Regions from separate parts of the Novosphingobium sp. GW835-FHT14H07 genome, predicted to be linked through region 1. Evidence: predicted binding sites of a transcription regulator. Region 1 holds the regulator's gene; the other holds the start of a gene.
What was found. The regulator LexA, encoded in region 1, represses DNA repair genes until DNA is damaged. The targets are predictions, from matches to a motif close to GTTCCNCNCTTGTTCT.
Positions count from the first base shown of each region.

Region 2: a site for LexA is predicted at 2,532-2,547, ahead of recA (recombinase RecA). Genes of this name have one in related genera too.

Region 1 covers NZ_JBXAFX010000001.1:115,042-122,988, forward strand. The annotation lists gene AC1Q5P_RS00565 (citrate synthase) at 1-314, opposite strand, end outside; gene gltX (glutamate--tRNA ligase) at 361-1,824, opposite strand; gene AC1Q5P_RS00575 (ComEC/Rec2 family competence protein) at 1,854-4,154, shown strand; gene AC1Q5P_RS00580 (energy transducer TonB) at 4,264-4,932, opposite strand; gene lexA (transcriptional repressor LexA) at 5,183-5,902, opposite strand; gene AC1Q5P_RS00590 (molybdopterin molybdotransferase MoeA) at 6,022-7,227, opposite strand; gene moaC (cyclic pyranopterin monophosphate synthase MoaC) at 7,224-7,697, opposite strand; gene AC1Q5P_RS00600 (NYN domain-containing protein) at 7,923-7,947, shown strand, end outside.
Region 2 covers NZ_JBXAFX010000014.1:15,539-23,485, reverse strand. The annotation lists gene AC1Q5P_RS13710 (class I SAM-dependent methyltransferase) at 1-602, opposite strand, end outside; gene AC1Q5P_RS13705 (glutathione S-transferase family protein) at 606-1,232, opposite strand; gene recA (recombinase RecA) at 1,389-2,459, opposite strand; gene AC1Q5P_RS13695 (helix-turn-helix domain-containing protein) at 2,823-3,617, shown strand; gene gdhA (NADP-specific glutamate dehydrogenase) at 3,685-5,040, opposite strand; gene AC1Q5P_RS13685 (SRPBCC family protein) at 5,204-6,049, opposite strand; gene AC1Q5P_RS13680 (adenylate kinase) at 6,059-6,709, opposite strand; gene secY (preprotein translocase subunit SecY) at 6,740-7,947, opposite strand, start outside.

The DNA of each region.
Region 1 (7,947 bases):
CTGAAGTCCGCAAGTTCCTGCTGGCTCGGCAGTTCGCCGTTAAGCAGCAGGTAGCTCACTTCCATGAACGACGAATGCTCGGCCAACTGGCCGATCGGGTAACCGCGGTGCAGAAGCACGCCCTCATCACCGTCGATGTAGGTCAGTGCGCTGTCGCAGCTTGCCGTCGAAGTGAAGCCCGGGTCATAGGTGAACATGCCCGTCTGGCCATAGAGCTTGCGGATGTCGATGACGTCCGGCCCGATGGTGCCGCTCTTGATCGGCATGTCCACGCTGTTGCCGCCAGCGGTCAAAGAAGCCTGGTTTTCGCTCACGCCTAAGCCCTCCTGTTTCTTCTGTCTTTACAGTTTATGCCCGGGTTCAAGCCAACTGATCGCGGATGCGCGCCAGCGACTCGTCCTTGCCGAGCAGTGCCAATACGTCGAATATTCCCGGCGAGGTAGTCTGTCCCGTCAGGCTCGCGCGCAACGGTTGGGCAATTTTGCCCAAGCCTATCCCAAGCTCCTCGGCCATTTGTTTCAAAGTGGCCTCCAGCCCTTCGATTGTCCAGCCGTTTTCCGCCTCGAGCGCAGCCACCACTTTGGCCAGTATCGCGCGCGAATCGTCGGTCAGTAGTGCGGCCGCCTTTTCCGCCATGGGCAGGGGGCGCTGCGCGAACAGGAACACCGACGAGGTCGCCAGTTCGTTGAGATCGGCAGCGCGCACCTTCAGCACCGGCATCGCTCTGGTCAGCAGATCCATGCCCGCTTTGGCGTCGAAGCCAGGCTCCAGCACAGCCAGACGCGGGGCGACCAGCCCGGCAAGCCGGGCATCATCAGCCTCGCGAATGTAGTGGCCATTGAGGTTCAGCAGCTTCTTGAGATCAAAGCGCGATGCGCCCTTGTTGACGTTGGCGATATCGAACCATTCAACCGCCTGATCGCGGCTGATGATTTCCTCGTCACCATGGCCCCAGCCGAGGCGCAGCAGGTAGTTGAACACCGCTTCGGGCAGCAGCCCCATCTCGTCGCGATAGGCGTCGACGCCCAGCGCACCGTGACGCTTTGAAAGCTTGGCGCCATCAGCACCGTGGATCAGCGGGATGTGCGCGTAGATCGGATCGGGCCAACCACCTTCGATCTCGTTCATCGCACGGACGATCACCAGCTGACGGAACGCATTGTTGATGTGATCGTCGCCGCGGATCACATGGGTGACGCCCATGTCATGATCGTCGACTACGACAGCGAGCATGTATGTCGGCGTGCCGTCCGAACGCAGCACGATGAAGTCGTCAAGCTCGCTGTTCTGGACCGTGATAAAACCTTGAACGCGATCGGGAATCGTCGTTTCGCCTTCCCGCGGCGCCTTCATGCGCACCACGTAGGACTGGTCGGTCGGCCACTGATCAGGCGTCGCATCGCGCCACTCGCTATCGATGCGGAAGGGGCGGCGCTCGGCCTGGGCTTTCTCGCGACGAGCGGCGAGCTCTTCCTGTGTCAGGTAGCAGCGATAGGCGTGTCCGGCCTCCAGCATCTGGTGCGCAACCTGAGCGTGCCGTTCCGAGCGGGCGAACTGGAACACAGGCTCCTCGTCTCCGCCCAGACCCAGCCAGTTCAGCCCGTCGAAGATCGCTTCGATGGCCGCATCGGTCGAGCGAGCACGATCGGTATCCTCGATGCGCAGCAGGTACTTGCCGCCGTTGTGGCGAGCATAGAGCCAGTTGAACATCGCCGTACGCGCGCCGCCAATGTGCAGGAAGCCAGTGGGCGAAGGGGCGAAACGGGTGACGACCGGGGCATTGCCGGGCGATCCTGCAGAAACGGTGTCAGTGGCGCTTGCCATCGGCCGCGCTTTCCTTTGCTTTGAATGTCATGGCGTCTCCGGCTGCAGATCGGCCAGCGGCAGACTACCCCGCCGCCGAACCGGTCCCTGAACCGGGCGAACGCGCGCGGCATTGGGACATCCGCGCGCGATTGTCCAGCATGCTTGATGGTCGGATCGACGCTGCAGAACGCTTCCTGGATGCACACCCGTTCGAACGCGGGCTCTGGCTGGTGGTGGCCTTTGCCGCAGGCATCGTGCTGTGGGTAGCGCTTCCCTCCCGCTCCGACTGGATTGCCGCACTGTTGGCGCTTGGGGCCATCGCCATCCTTGCCCTGCTGGCGATCAATGCCGAGAAGCGGCCTCACCTGCGCCTCGCCGTGGCAGGACTGGCGATCATGGTGGCTGCCGGCGAGGTCACCATCTGGACGCGCTCCGCGCTGGTGGGGCAACCGGGCATAGCGAGACCGCAGGTTTCTGCTCTTGCCGGAGAAGTTCTTGAACGACGGGAGGAGCCGGCAAATGCGCGCGCGCGCCTCGTATTGCGGGTGATGCTGGATGGCCTGGCCGATCCTGTCCGCGTGCGGGTCAACCTGCCTTACGACAAGGATCCGGGCGACGTGGCTGAAGGTGCCCGGGTCGCCCTGCGCGCCCGGCTCATGCCACCGGCCGCTCCCATGCTTCCGGGCGCGTACGATTTTGCTCGCAGGGCCTGGTTCGATGGCCTTGCAGCGACGGGAACGGTGCTGGGCGATGTGCGAGTGGTCGGAAGATCAGATCGTGATACCACGCTTCGCAGCTTGCAGAAGTCGCTGGCCGAGCATGTCCGCTCACGGTTGACCGGATCGGCGGGGACAATTGCGGCCGCATTTGCCAGCGGGGATCGCGGGGCGATTGCTGCCAGCGATGAAGACGCCATGCGCGATGCGGGACTGACCCACCTCCTGTCGATCAGCGGCTTGCATGTCAGCGCGCTGGTGGGGGCCGTCTATTGGCTGGTTGCGCGCTTGCTCGCGCTCTTTCCCTGGGTTGCGCTCAGGATCCGCGTGCCTCTTGCAGCTGCGCTGGCAGGCGCCCTGGCAGGATTTGGCTATACCTTGCTGACCGGAGCGGAAGTGCCCACCATCCGGTCGTGCATCGGGGCATTGCTTGTACTTGGTGCGCTGGCCTTGGGACGCGATCCACTATCGATGCGAATGGTCGCAGTTGGCGGCTTTGTCGTCATGCTGTTCTGGCCCGATGCCGTCCTTGGCCCCAGCTTCCAGATGAGTTTCGCGGCCGTGATTGCGATCATCGCCTTTCACTCGGCGGGCCCGGTTCGCTCGTTCCTCACCGGTGAACACCATGGGCCCCTGGTCCGGGCTGGGCGAAGCTTCGTAATGTTGCTGGCTACCGGCATGGTCATTGAACTCGCACTGATGCCAATCGGCCTGTTCCATTTTCATCGCGCTGGCGTTTATGGCTCGCTGGCAAACGTCATTGCCATTCCGCTGACCACTTTCGTGACCATGCCGCTGATCGGCTTGGCCCTGGTGTTTGATCTCGCAGGCCTTGGCGCACCGGTTTGGTGGCTGGTTGGCAAGTCCCTCGATCTGCTGCTGGCGCTGGCACACTTCGTGGCATCACAACCCGGCTCAGTAACTGCAATGCCGCCCTTCGAAACATGGAGCTACGCGCTGTTCCTCGTCGGCATGTTGTGGCTGGCACTCTGGGTGGGCAAGGTGCGCCTTCTTGGCACCATACCCGCCGGTCTTGCCATCACCGCCATGGTCCTGACGCCGCGGCCCGATGTGCTTGTCACCGGTGATGGCCATCACGTCGGCATAGCCGGCGAAGGATCGGACCTGATCGTCCTGCGCATGGGAAGGGGCGATTACATGCGGGACAACTTGCTCGAACTTGCCGGAATGGAAGGCAGCCTTCGTCGCCTCGATGAATGGCCGGGTGCTCGCTGCAATGAAGACTTCTGCGCTGCAACGGTGCTCAGAAACGAACGGCGTTTTACGCTCCTGATGGCCCGCAGCCGAAACTACATTGACGACATGGCGCTTGTGGCGGCCTGCGAGCGGGCCGACATCGTCATCGCCGATCGACGCCTTCCGGCATCGTGCCGCCCGCGCATGCTGAAGGCAGACCGATCCTATCTCGCCAATACGGGAGGCATATCCATCGATCTTGCCTCTGGCCGGATTCGCACCGTAGCGGAAACGCAGGGCCAGCATGGTTGGTATCGCTGGCCAGTACCGCGCCCGACGCCCAGCCTGACGCAACTCAACGACGTCGGAGTTGGAGCGACGGATGCGCCTGATGCAACCGTGCCGGTAACGGCGCCAGTGGCTTCCAAGCGATGAATGCGACCCAGGGCGGTCCATGCCCTTGTCCGGCGGGCGATAATCTCGAAGCAGCGCTCCTTTCCGCCAGACTTGCCGGGCGAACCTGACGTTCGCCCGGCTCAATTCATCAGGGGAGGACCCAGCGCACCGAACCGACGTAGCTCCCCGCAGTCGGCATGCCGTCGCTGCCAAGTGCAGGAGTGAACCGCGCCCGCGCGCTGACTTTCGTGCATGTCGCTGCATCAAGGTCAGGAGACCCGCTCGATCCGGTAATCTCGCATCCCGTGACGCGGCCATCCACGCCTATCGAGAGCCGAAAGCGGGTTAGCCCTTCTCTTTCCTCTCTGATTGCGGCCGAGGGATAGTCGCGGTCCGAGATCCATGAGCCCGGCGATCCCTTCGGTGATGCTGTGCGCACGGCAAAGCTCGGCGAGGGAGAGGGGTGGGGCTCGGGCAGGACGTTCGGGATAGGGTCGACTGGTGTGATCGGGGTGACCTCGATTTCCCGGACTGTGCTTGAAGGATCCACCGGCGTAATCGCGATGTCGGGGCGGGGGGCCACCAGCGAGCGGCTGTCAGGCTGTGGGGAAGGTTTCACGTCCGGCGGCGGCACGACAGGCGTTACCTTCACCTCCTCGTCCTCCCACTGCTTGGCAGGAAGTCGGTCCGTCAGGATCGTGACCATGCTGTTGGCGAACCCTGAAGCGATCGCCCAGATCGCCACTCCATGAAGCAGCCCGACCGCGATGAAGGTCTGTGTCTGCCTGCGTCTCGTATTCTCGATTGCATAAGCCATTGGCAACACCTCTTCCGTTGCCGACGCCCCATGTTCTGGCGGGCCGTCCCGGAAAGGGGAGCCCCACGGCGGGGCATTCGGTAACAGCGGATACTATACCTCACACTGGACCACATCCAGAAAAATCTCAACCAAATCGATTGATATTTACCATAACATGCTGATGCAAAAAAAGCCGCCGCGCATTTCCTGCGCAGCGGCCTTTGTCATCAGGCACGCCCGATGGTCGGGCGCTATGTTGCAACAAACGTCAGTGGTAGCGCCGCAACAAGCCTGCAAGCTTGCCCTGCACGGTCACCTCGTCGGGGCGATAGAACTGAGGATCATAGGCAGCGTTGGCGGGATCCAGCCGAACCATGCCCTTTTCGTGATGGAGATACTTGAGCGTGGCCTCTTCCCCGCGCACAAGTGCAACCACGATCTCGCCATCGCGCGCCATATCTGTCTTGCGGACAAGCGCGTAATCGCCATCGAAGATCCCGGCTTCAACCATCGAGTCACCGGACACTTCGAGTGCGTAATGCTCTCCTGCGCCCAGTAGCGCGGCAGGAACTGGCAGGGTCGCCGTCGTCTCAAGCGCTTCGATTGGCACACCGGCTGCAATCTTGCCGTGCAGCGGCAGCTCGATCACGTCGTTTGCCGCCACAGGCACGGGAGGCGCTTTTGGTGCAGGACGAAGCGCCGTGACGCTTCCGCCCGTTGCTCCACCATCTGCATTGGCAATCTGCCGAACGGCGCTCTGCTTGCCCACCGCGCTGTCAGGCTGGCGGAGGACTTCGAGTGCCCGTGCGCGGTTGGGGAGGCGGCGGATGAAGCCACGCTCTTCAAGCGCCGAGATCAGCCGATGGACGCCCGACTTGGACTTCAGATCGAGCGCTTCCTTCATCTCCTCGAACGAGGGGGAGATGCCCGACTCTTCAAGCCGGACCTGAATGAAGGTGAGCAGTTCGTGCTGCTTGCGCGTCAACATCGGCGGCCACTCCGCAATGCGCGGCTTCGAGGCGAAGCCGCTGGTCTTTCATGGACCGGGAGCGAATGTTCCATCCCGGCGAACGAATGCGGAACGGATAAGCAACCTGTTGCGACTCGTCAAGCAATTCCGCCATTTTCGAGGAGGTAGATAGGAACATCCGTTCCGGCCGGTTTGGCCTCGGCCCCTGCTTCCCGCACGGCCAACGCGTTGGCCCTTGAAAGTGGAGAGAGCGCTCCGGAATCCTGGAGCGGGTCGAGCCTTACCGACGCTCCGTCCCATATCGCGCGCAGGAACTCCATTCGGCTCCCGCCCTGCGCCAGTGGCTCTGCAAGCCGGGCTGGGATGGCTTTTGGCAAAGGCGCACTCGCGCCGAGCATCGCTCTCAACAGGGGGAGCATGAACAGGTAGGCCGTAACGAAGGCCGAGGCTGGATTGCCGGGCAGGCCGAGAATGATCTGGGATCCACGCGTTGCCACCAGCAGCGGCTTGCCCGGCTTGATGCCGATGCGCCAGAAGTCGATCGAGGCGCCAACGGCCTCGAGCGCCGGGCGAACGAGATCGTGATCCCCGACTGACGCCCCGCCGCTTGTGACGATGATGTCCGAGCTGTTTGCCGCGTCCAGCGCGCGGACCAATTCTGCGAGTTCGTCCGCCACAGGACCGGCATGGCGGATATCGACCGGCAGGGAGGCGGCCATCGCACAGAGCATCGGCCCGTTGCTGGCGGGAAGCTGGTGCAGGTCGGGCAGGTGGCCGGGAGGAACCAGTTCGTCGCCGCTGTCGATGACGGTCAGGCTGACACGCCGGCGCACGGGGAGATGGCTGTGGCCACCGGCGATGGCGAGCGCGATTTGCGCAGGGCTAATGCGGCTACCCGCAGAGATCAGCGTTTCGCGAGAGCTGAAATCCATGCCTGCGGGTCGAACGTGGCGCGAAGCGGGCTGCGGTGGCTCGCCGGTCAAGCTCAGCTCGTTGCCGTTGCGCGCGCTGTCCTCCTGAAGCAGCACCATGTCCGCGCCTTTGGGCAGTATGGCGCCAGTGCTGATGCGGGTGGCTTCACCGGGGCCGACCTCGCCGCCGAAGGGGTGGCCGGCCGCGCTTTCACCGATCACGCGCCACGGGCCCGGAAGATCGGCACTGCGCATGGCATAGCCGTCCATCGCCGAAAGGGCTGCCGCTGGCTGCGTGCGCCGGGCAAGGAGGTCCTCGGCTAGGTAATGGCCAAGGCATTCGGCAACCGAGCGATGCTCGACGGGCAGCGAAGGCGCGAGCGCGAGCAACCGGCTCTGCGCTTCGGCAAGGGGTAGGGGCGGCGCTTTCATTCCGGAGCGCGCCAGGTTCCGGACTTGCCGCCCCGCTTCTCGATCAGACGGACACTTTCGATCACCATGCCTTTGTCGAGAGCCTTGGCCATGTCGTAGATCGTCAGCAGGGCGAGGCTCACCGCCGTCAACGCTTCCATCTCTACGCCCGTGCGACCGGTCAACGAAGCGGAGGCGGTGCATTCGATGCCGTCGGCGACGAAGGCGAAATCGATGTTGACCGCATCGAGCGCCAGTGGATGGCAGAGCGGGATGAGGTCGCCTGTCCTTTTCGCCGCCATGATCCCGGCAATCCGCGCTGGGCCAAGCACATCGCCTTTCGGAGCATTGCCGGACCTGATCGCCTCGAGCGTGGCGTCAGACATGCGGATCATACCACGCGCAATCGCGACGCGGTGCGTCTCGGTCTTGCCGCCGACGTCGACCATGCGAGCGGTGCCGGTCGAATCGAGATGGGTGAGGTCGTTCATCGTTGTCCCTGGAATGCTGAATGGGGGTTTACGGGGTTTACACTGTCCAGAGAGAACTGCGGAACGGGAGTTGGAACGCAGTTTTGGCGCGGATTTCCGGGGCTTTCAAGGTGCTTCGCTGACAGTCGGCACCATGGCAAAAACCTGCCCTGTAGGAAAGCGTTTCCAATCCGAAGTGACTACATATTGGAATTTCGTAAGCCTTCTGCCGCAATAAGCACATTGATGAATACTGTGCAGAACAAGAAGC
Region 2 (7,947 bases), on a different contig from region 1:
CGGAAATCCACCGGCGCGAACTCCACCGCCCGCCATCCTGCCATGCAGCGTCGCACGTGCTCCGGCAGGGCGAATGCGAAGGGGCCCGGCGCAGTTGGCGAAGCTGGCGGAGAATCACCTTTCGGCAGTAGCGCCGCGATGGCCGCCGCCCAGTCGTTCTCGGCAGCCTTGCGAAAGCACGAGAAGACCATGCGCGCTCCTGGCATCGCCTGCGCGGCCAGATGGGCGAAGGCTGCTTGCGGATCGGAGAAGAACATCACGCCGTGGCGCGATACATACAGGTCCGGCCGTGACGCGGGTTGCCACTGCGAGGCATCGGCCAGCTCGAACGTCAGGTTTGGCTGAATGGCGCGGGAGCGGGCCGCATCGACCAGATCGGCAGAGATATCCACGCCGGTCACCTGCGCTTGCGGCCTTGCCTCGGCAATGGCGATCGACAGCTCCCCCGCTCCGCAACCGATATCTGCAACAGCCGCGCCCGGCTCTTGAGCGATGGCCGCCAGAAGTTTGGGTGTCAGGTCGGAAAAGCTGACATCGGTGCGCCGCCATTCGCTGGCCCAGCTCCGTCCGACCGTCCCCTGCCAGTCACTCACGTTGGTCATGCCTTACATGCCGAAATAGTCGCCGCCCTTTTCGCGCGCGCGCTGCCACGCGGGCCGCGCGTGGATGGCCGCGACGAATGCCGCAAGCTTGGGGAAATGCGCACCCGCTCCTTGCATCACCGCGATCTCTGCCGGGAAGCTCATCATCACATCCGCCCCGGTCCAATCGTCGCCGATGAAGTGGCCGGACGGGCGCAGGATCTGCTCCATGTAGCCAAAATGGGCTGCCAGCTGTTCGTCGATGCGCGGCTTCAGCGGCGCGGCAGCCTCTCCAAGGCGCGAGGTATAAAGCTGCAGGAGGACGGGGGTCATGGCAGAGCCTTCGGCAAAATGCATCAGTTCAAGGTGCCGCAGGGCGTCGTCCGAACCTTCCGCCGGGAGCCATGTGCCCTTGCCATAGCGTTCGCACAGGACCTGCACGATCGCGCCCGATTCCTCGATGACCCGGCCATCGATCTCCAGCAGGGGCGATTTGCCCAGCGGGTGCACGGCCTTCAGTTCGGGCGGGGCAAGGTTGGTCACCGCATCGCGCTGATAGTGCCTAATCTCGTAATCGACGCCAAGCTCCTCCAGCAACCAGAGGACCCGTTGCGAACGGCTGTTGTTGAGATGGTGAACGATGATGCCCATGGCGATTCTCCGTGCGGTTTAAGTGGAAGGTTAACCCGCAACCGCCGGCGCGCAAACAAAAAGCCCGCGCGATCCTGCCGGGGAACGCGCGGGCTCTTTGTCTGGCTGGCGGGCCCGGCTTGCACCGGGGATGGAGGCTGCCCGCCGCCTTGAAGATCAGACGTCGTCGTCCGCGTCCGGACCGACCATCAGACCTTCGGCAACCTTGTCGGTGCGGCCGCGGATCGCGGCTTCCAACCGGTCGCAAAGTTCGGAATTCTCGCGCAGGAAGTTCTTGGCGTTCTCGCGCCCCTGCCCGATGCGGATCGAGTCATAGCTGAACCAGGCACCCGACTTCTCGACCAGCCCGGCCTTGACGCCGAGGTCGAGGATTTCGCCGATCTTCGAGATGCCTTCGCCATACATGATGTCGAATTCAACCTGCTTGAACGGCGGAGCCACCTTGTTCTTGACCACCTTCACGCGCGTGGCGTTGCCGACGATCTCGTCACGATCCTTGATCTGGCCGGTGCGGCGGATGTCGAGGCGGACCGAGGCGTAGAACTTGAGCGCGTTGCCGCCCGTCGTCGTCTCGGGGTTGCCGTACATCACGCCGATCTTCATGCGCAGCTGGTTGATGAAGATCACCATGCAGCGCGAACGGCTGATCGAACCGGTCAGCTTGCGCAACGACTGGCTCATCAGGCGGGCCTGCAGGCCGACGTGGCTGTCGCCCATCTCGCCTTCGATTTCCGCACGCGGCACGAGCGCGGCCACGGAGTCCACCACCAGCACGTCGATCGCGTTGGAGCGCACCAGCGTGTCGGTGATTTCCAGCGCCTGTTCGCCAGTATCCGGCTGCGACACGATCAGGTTGTCGATATCGACACCCAGCTTCTTGGCATAGACCGGGTCGAGCGCATGCTCGGCATCGATGAATGCCGCCGTGCCACCGGTCTTCTGGGCCTGGGCGATGACGTGCAGCGCGAGCGTGGTCTTGCCCGAGCTTTCCGGCCCATAGACTTCGATCACGCGTCCGCGCGGCAGACCGCCGACACCGAGTGCGATATCAAGCCCCAGCGACCCGGTGGAGATCGCCTCCACCTGCATCGCTTCCTTCGAGCCCAGCTTCATTGCCGAACCCTTGCCGAACGCACGGTCAATCTGTGCAAGGGCTGCGTCGAGCGCCTTCTGACGATCCATGTCCTTGATCTTACCTTCCTCGATGAGCTTGAGCTGAGCCGCCATGGCTTCGTTTCCCTTGCTAGAGTTGGCTGACACGAGCCGTCAACAAGGGTTATGTACTCGTTGTGTTCCCGTGGAACAAGAGGGGAACGATATATTCGCGCCGATTTGGCAACGCCTTGGCGCAAATCCTTAGCTTATCTCGCTTTTCTCGCAGTATGCGCGGCCGGCAGGATGGTGCGCAAACGGCGTTATCCACGACGCGGATGGGTTTCCCGCCAAATTGGACGCGCTTCCGTGAAGCGTTGCTTGTGATCGAATCGCGGCGCCCTGCCTTTCACAGATCGCAGAGCCGGCCGGCGTCATTGCAAGAATGCAGAATATCTATAAAGTTAATCCGGACCGTATATCGAAAGTTACTGCCAAATGTCTCAATCCCGTAAGCCGCAGTCTGCGGCCGGTGGCGGCGGCGGGGGCAGACCAGGTAGCCCGCCCCCGGGCGCGAAGCCGAAAGGCCCGCGCCAGGAAGTCGTCAGTGCACGTACGCTATACTTCGGGAATGGCGATCCAGCGCCCGAAACCGCGCTCGCTCGTGCGATCTCGGGCCGGGTTCAGCTCCACCGCATTACCGACGATTACATCGGCCATATCGATGACAGTCGGGAATACTATAACACGCTTTTCGTCATTGGCAGCGACCCTGTCCGGATCCGCAAGCTCATGCGCATCTATCGCCCCTTGCTGAAAATGAAGGCCAAGATAGTCATCATGCGCGAAGTACGGCCAAGCGTGAAAGCGCAGTTGCTCAATGCCGGTTTCGACGATGTCTTCGATCGTGAAATGCCGGTCGCCGAGGCTGCAGCGCGGGTGCGAGCCGTGCTGGGCCGCATCGCCCAGAGCCAGCAGTCGAAGGTCGTCGAGGAAGTCAGGGACCTGCATCTTCAGCACTTCACCCGAGAGCCACTGCTCGGCCGCGAGGCGCGTGTCCTGTCCATGCTCGTGGCCGCGCGCGGGTCACCTGTGCGGAGCAGCCAGCTTGCCATCAGTGGCCGTTCGACGCATCGACCGATCAGCACGAAGTCGCTGCAAGTCCTGATTTCCGGCCTGCGCTCCAAGCTGCGTCCAAATCTGCGGATCGTCAGTCAGGGCCCTGCAGGTTACTCTCTGCAGGAGATCTCTCCGGTCCGGTCATTGCTCGACAGCGCCTCCAAGATAACTTGAGCAACCGACCGTCTGACCCGAGGGTGCCCCGTTCGGCACCCCCGGTTCTCCAGCCTCGCCTTGCGGATCAGACGACGCCGAAGGCCAGCATCGCATCCGCCACCTTCTTGAAGCCGGCGATATTCGCTCCCTTGACGTAGTCGATATAGCCGCCGCCCTGATCGCCATAGGCGAGGCACGACTTGTGGATGCCCGACATGATGTCCTTGAGCATCTGCTGGAGTTCTTCCTCCTTCCACGAGCGGCGTTCGGAGTTCTGGCTCATTTCGAGGCCGGAGACGGCCACGCCGCCAGCGTTGGAGGCCTTGCCTGGCGCGTAAAGGATCTTGGCTGCCTTGAAGACATGCACACCGTCAAGATCGGTCGGCATGTTGGCACCCTCGGCCACCGCCTTGCAGCCGTTGGCGATCAACATGCGCGCATCATCGCCGAGCAGTTCGTTCTGGGTCGCGCAGGGCAGCGCGACGTCGCAAGGCACGCCCCATGGCGTCTGGCCGGCCACGAATGTCGCCTTCGGGAACGCCGTGACATATTCCTCGATCCGGCCGCGACGGTGGGTCTTGTGCGTCTTCACCCAGTCGATCTTTTCCTGATCGATACCGTCGGGGTCGTGGATGTAGCCCCCCGAATCCGACAGTGTCAGGACCTTGCCGCCCAGTTGCACGATCTTCTCGGCGGCATGGGTTGCCACGTTGCCGGAGCCGGAGATCACCGCTGTCTTGCCCGTGAGGTCTTCTCCCTTCGTCGCCAGCATGTTGGCCAGGAAGTAGACCGCGCCATAACCGGTCGCCTCGGTGCGGATCAGGGAACCGCCCCATTCGAGGCCCTTGCCGGTCAGCACGCCTGTGAAGTTGTTGGTGATGCGCTTGTACTGGCCGAACATGAAGCCGATCTCGCGCCCGCCTACGCCGATGTCGCCTGCGGGAACGTCAATGTCGGCACCAATGTGGCGGTAGAGTTCGGTCATGAAGCTCTGGCAGAAGCGCATGATCTCCCGCACGCTCTTGCCCTTGGGATTGAAGTTCGATCCACCCTTGCCACCCCCCATCGGCAGGCCGGTCAGCGCGTTCTTGAAGGTCTGCTCGAATGCAAGGAACTTCAGCACGGATTCGGTGACGGAAGGATGGAAGCGGATGCCGCCCTTGTAGGGACCGATCGCATTGTTGTTCTGCACGCGCCAACCGCGTTGCACGCGAATGTTGCCGTTGTCGTCCTCCCAGCAAACGCGGAACGAGACCACGCGATCCGGCTCGGCAATGCGACGCAGGATCTGCTGCGAGTGATACTCCTCCTTGTCCTGCATGAACTCGAAGATGTCTTCAGCAACCTCCTGAACCGCCTGGACGAATTCCGGCTGATACGGATTGCGCTTCTTCACGCCCTCCATGAAGGTCGGCAGGTCAACATGATCGGATACGGCCACGGTACTCTCCCCCAAGTCGGAGCCTCTGTCGGCTCACGATATGCATGCCGGTAGCGGCGGGTGCGGCCCGTTATTCGCCCAACTCGGAGAGGTTCCGAGTCGCGCTGTTGTTGGCATTCAGATTAACGCCTTTTGCGCCGTGGGAAAGCGGCGATGCTTGCCCTCACCGCCCAGGCGGCAAGCGATCGTCCTTCTTCTTGAAAAGCTGGTCGAGCGCCGACTTCACCGACTCACCGGCCGCTGCGTCATCCCTTGTCGGATCGGGGGTGTAGGTCGGTGCATCTTCTTCTGGTGGTGGTGCCACGTCTGTGGCACTGTCGTTCGCACCCGGCCTGGTTCCGGCAACCGAGGCTTCCGGGGCCAGCGGCTCCGTCGAAAGCAGCTTGGTGTCAACCGGACTCGCTGGTCCGATAAGTTTGGTCAAACCGCTGATCTGCTCGCCCAGGACCTTGTCGACGGCCCCCGAAATGGTGTCGGTCTTGTAGCGCATGAAGCCGCCGACAACATATTCCCAGAGAACGCGGGTCGACTTTCCACCGCTGCCCTCCACTGGCTTGAATGTTACCGTCATGGTCCCGTTCACCGCCTCGGACTGCAGCGGGCCAAGCCCGCCCACCAGCCTGAGGGCACGGTAAGGTTCGGCGTAAATCACGCGCATGTGCATGACAGAACCCGGCTTCTGCGTAGCCGGAGCGCCCTTCGGAACGGGCAGCTTCTCGCAGAAGCAGCCGTTTGCACTCGCATCCAGGGAAAGATTGGCCGCCTCGCCGGAAAACGTGTGCTGCGGGTTCCACCACAGCGACGGCGTCGTAAAGGCCTTCCATGCCTCTGCCGGGCTGGCGGCGACTTCCCCGGTGACGCGAATAACGAAACCGGAATCGGTCCGTGCCGTGACTTCAGCCCGGGCAGGCACCGATGCAACAACGGCGAGGCCACCAAGCCCCGCCGTCAGGATATACCACAGCTTGCCCATCACGCGCCTCCGCCCGCTCCGGGACGGGCGGGTCACGCTCGAGTGTTAGCGCTTGCCGAGGATAGCCTCAATGGCTGCCGTCACGTCGTCCATGTCCGCCATGCCGTCAACGCGGGCGACGATACCCTGCGCTTCATAGATCGGCAGGATCGGCGCGGTCTTGGCCCGATACTCGGCCATGCGCGTGCGCACGGTTTCCTCGTTGTCGTCAGGGCGGCGCTTGAATTCATGCCCTCCGCACTTGTCGCAGGTGCCTGAGACTGCAGGCTTCTCAAAGGTGTCGTGATAGCCCTTGCCGCAGGTTGCGCAGGTGTAACGGCCGGTGATGCGCTCGACCAGTGCATCCTCGTTGACGTCGAGTTCGATCACGTGGTCCAGCTTCTTGCCGCGCGAAGCAAGCAGTTCACCCAGCGATTCGGCCTGGGGCGCCGTGCGAGGGTAACCGTCGAAGATCGCGCCCTGCCCCTCGGGCATGGCATCGAGCTCGTCACCGATCAGCGCTGATACGATCTCGTCAGAGACCAGCTCGCCCGCTTCCATCACAGCCTTGGCCTTGAGACCGACCGGCGTCTGCGCCTTCACGGCCGCGCGCAGCATATCGCCCGTGGAGAGCTGCTTCATGCCGTGGCGTTCGACCAGACGCTGGGCCTGGGTGCCCTTGCCCGCGCCCGGAGGCCCCAAAAGGATGATGTTCAAGGTACCGTCCCCCTCATGCGGCTGCTGCTGTCAGCGCAGCCTGCCCTTCAGTTTCGCCTTCTTGATCAGATCGCCATACTGGTGGGCCAGCAGGTGCGACTGGATCTGCGTGATGGTGTCGACCGTGACGTTGACCACGATCAGCAGGCTGGTGCCGCCGAAGAACAGCGTTCCCATGCCCGTCTCCGCCATGATGAATTCCGGCACGACGCAGACCACGGTGATATATGCCGCACCCAGCACGGTGATGCGAGTTAGCACATAGTCCAAGTAGTTCTGGGTGTTCTTGCCAGGACGGATACCAGGAATGAACCCGCCGTTCTTCTTGAGGTTCTCGGCTGTCTCCTCGGGATTGAAGACCACGGCCGTGTAGAAAAACGCGAAGAAGATGATCCCCAGCGCATAGAGCAGCATGTAGAGCGGCTTGCCGTGGCCGAGGTACTGGTTCAGCGTCACGATCGCCTGGCCCATCGTGGTGTCGGGCGAGATCGAGTTGCCGGCAAACTGCGTGATCGTCAGAGGCAGCAGCAGCAGCGAGCTGGCAAAGATCGGCGGAATGACGCCAGCAGTGTTGAGCTTCAGCGGCAGGTGGCTGCGGTCGGCGTTCATCATGCCGCGCTGCGTGGCGCGTTTGGGGTACTGGATCAGCAGGCGCCGGGTCGCGCGCTCGAAGAAGCAGATGCCGAGTACCAGCGCGATCAGCATGATCACGATGCCGACGATAAGGAACGGCGAGATCGAGCCGGTACGCCCGCCTTCGAACAGATTGCCGAAGAACTTGGGCAACTGCGCGACGATACCGGCCATGATGATCAGAGAAACACCGTTGCCGATTCCGCGCGAGGTGATCTGCTCGCCAAGCCACAGCAGGAACATCGTCCCACCGATCAGCGAGATGACGGCACCGACCCGGAACAGCATGCCCGGGTTCACGACAGCCTGCAGCCCGCTCGACGCGCCGTATGCTTCAAGCCCGGAGGCGAGCACCCAGCCCTGGATGGCGGTCAGCAGCACCGCGCCATAGCGGGTGTACTGGTTGAGCTTCTTGCGCCCGCTTTCGCCTTCCTTCTTCATCGCGGCGAGCGCCGGATGGAGCGAGGCGGCAAGCTGCACCACGATCGACGCGGTGATGTAGGGCATCACGCCGAGCGCGATCAGGCTCATGCGCTCGAGCGAACCGCCCGAAAAAGCGTTGAAGATGTCGAGAACGCCGCCGCGCGTCTGGTCGTAAAGCGTCT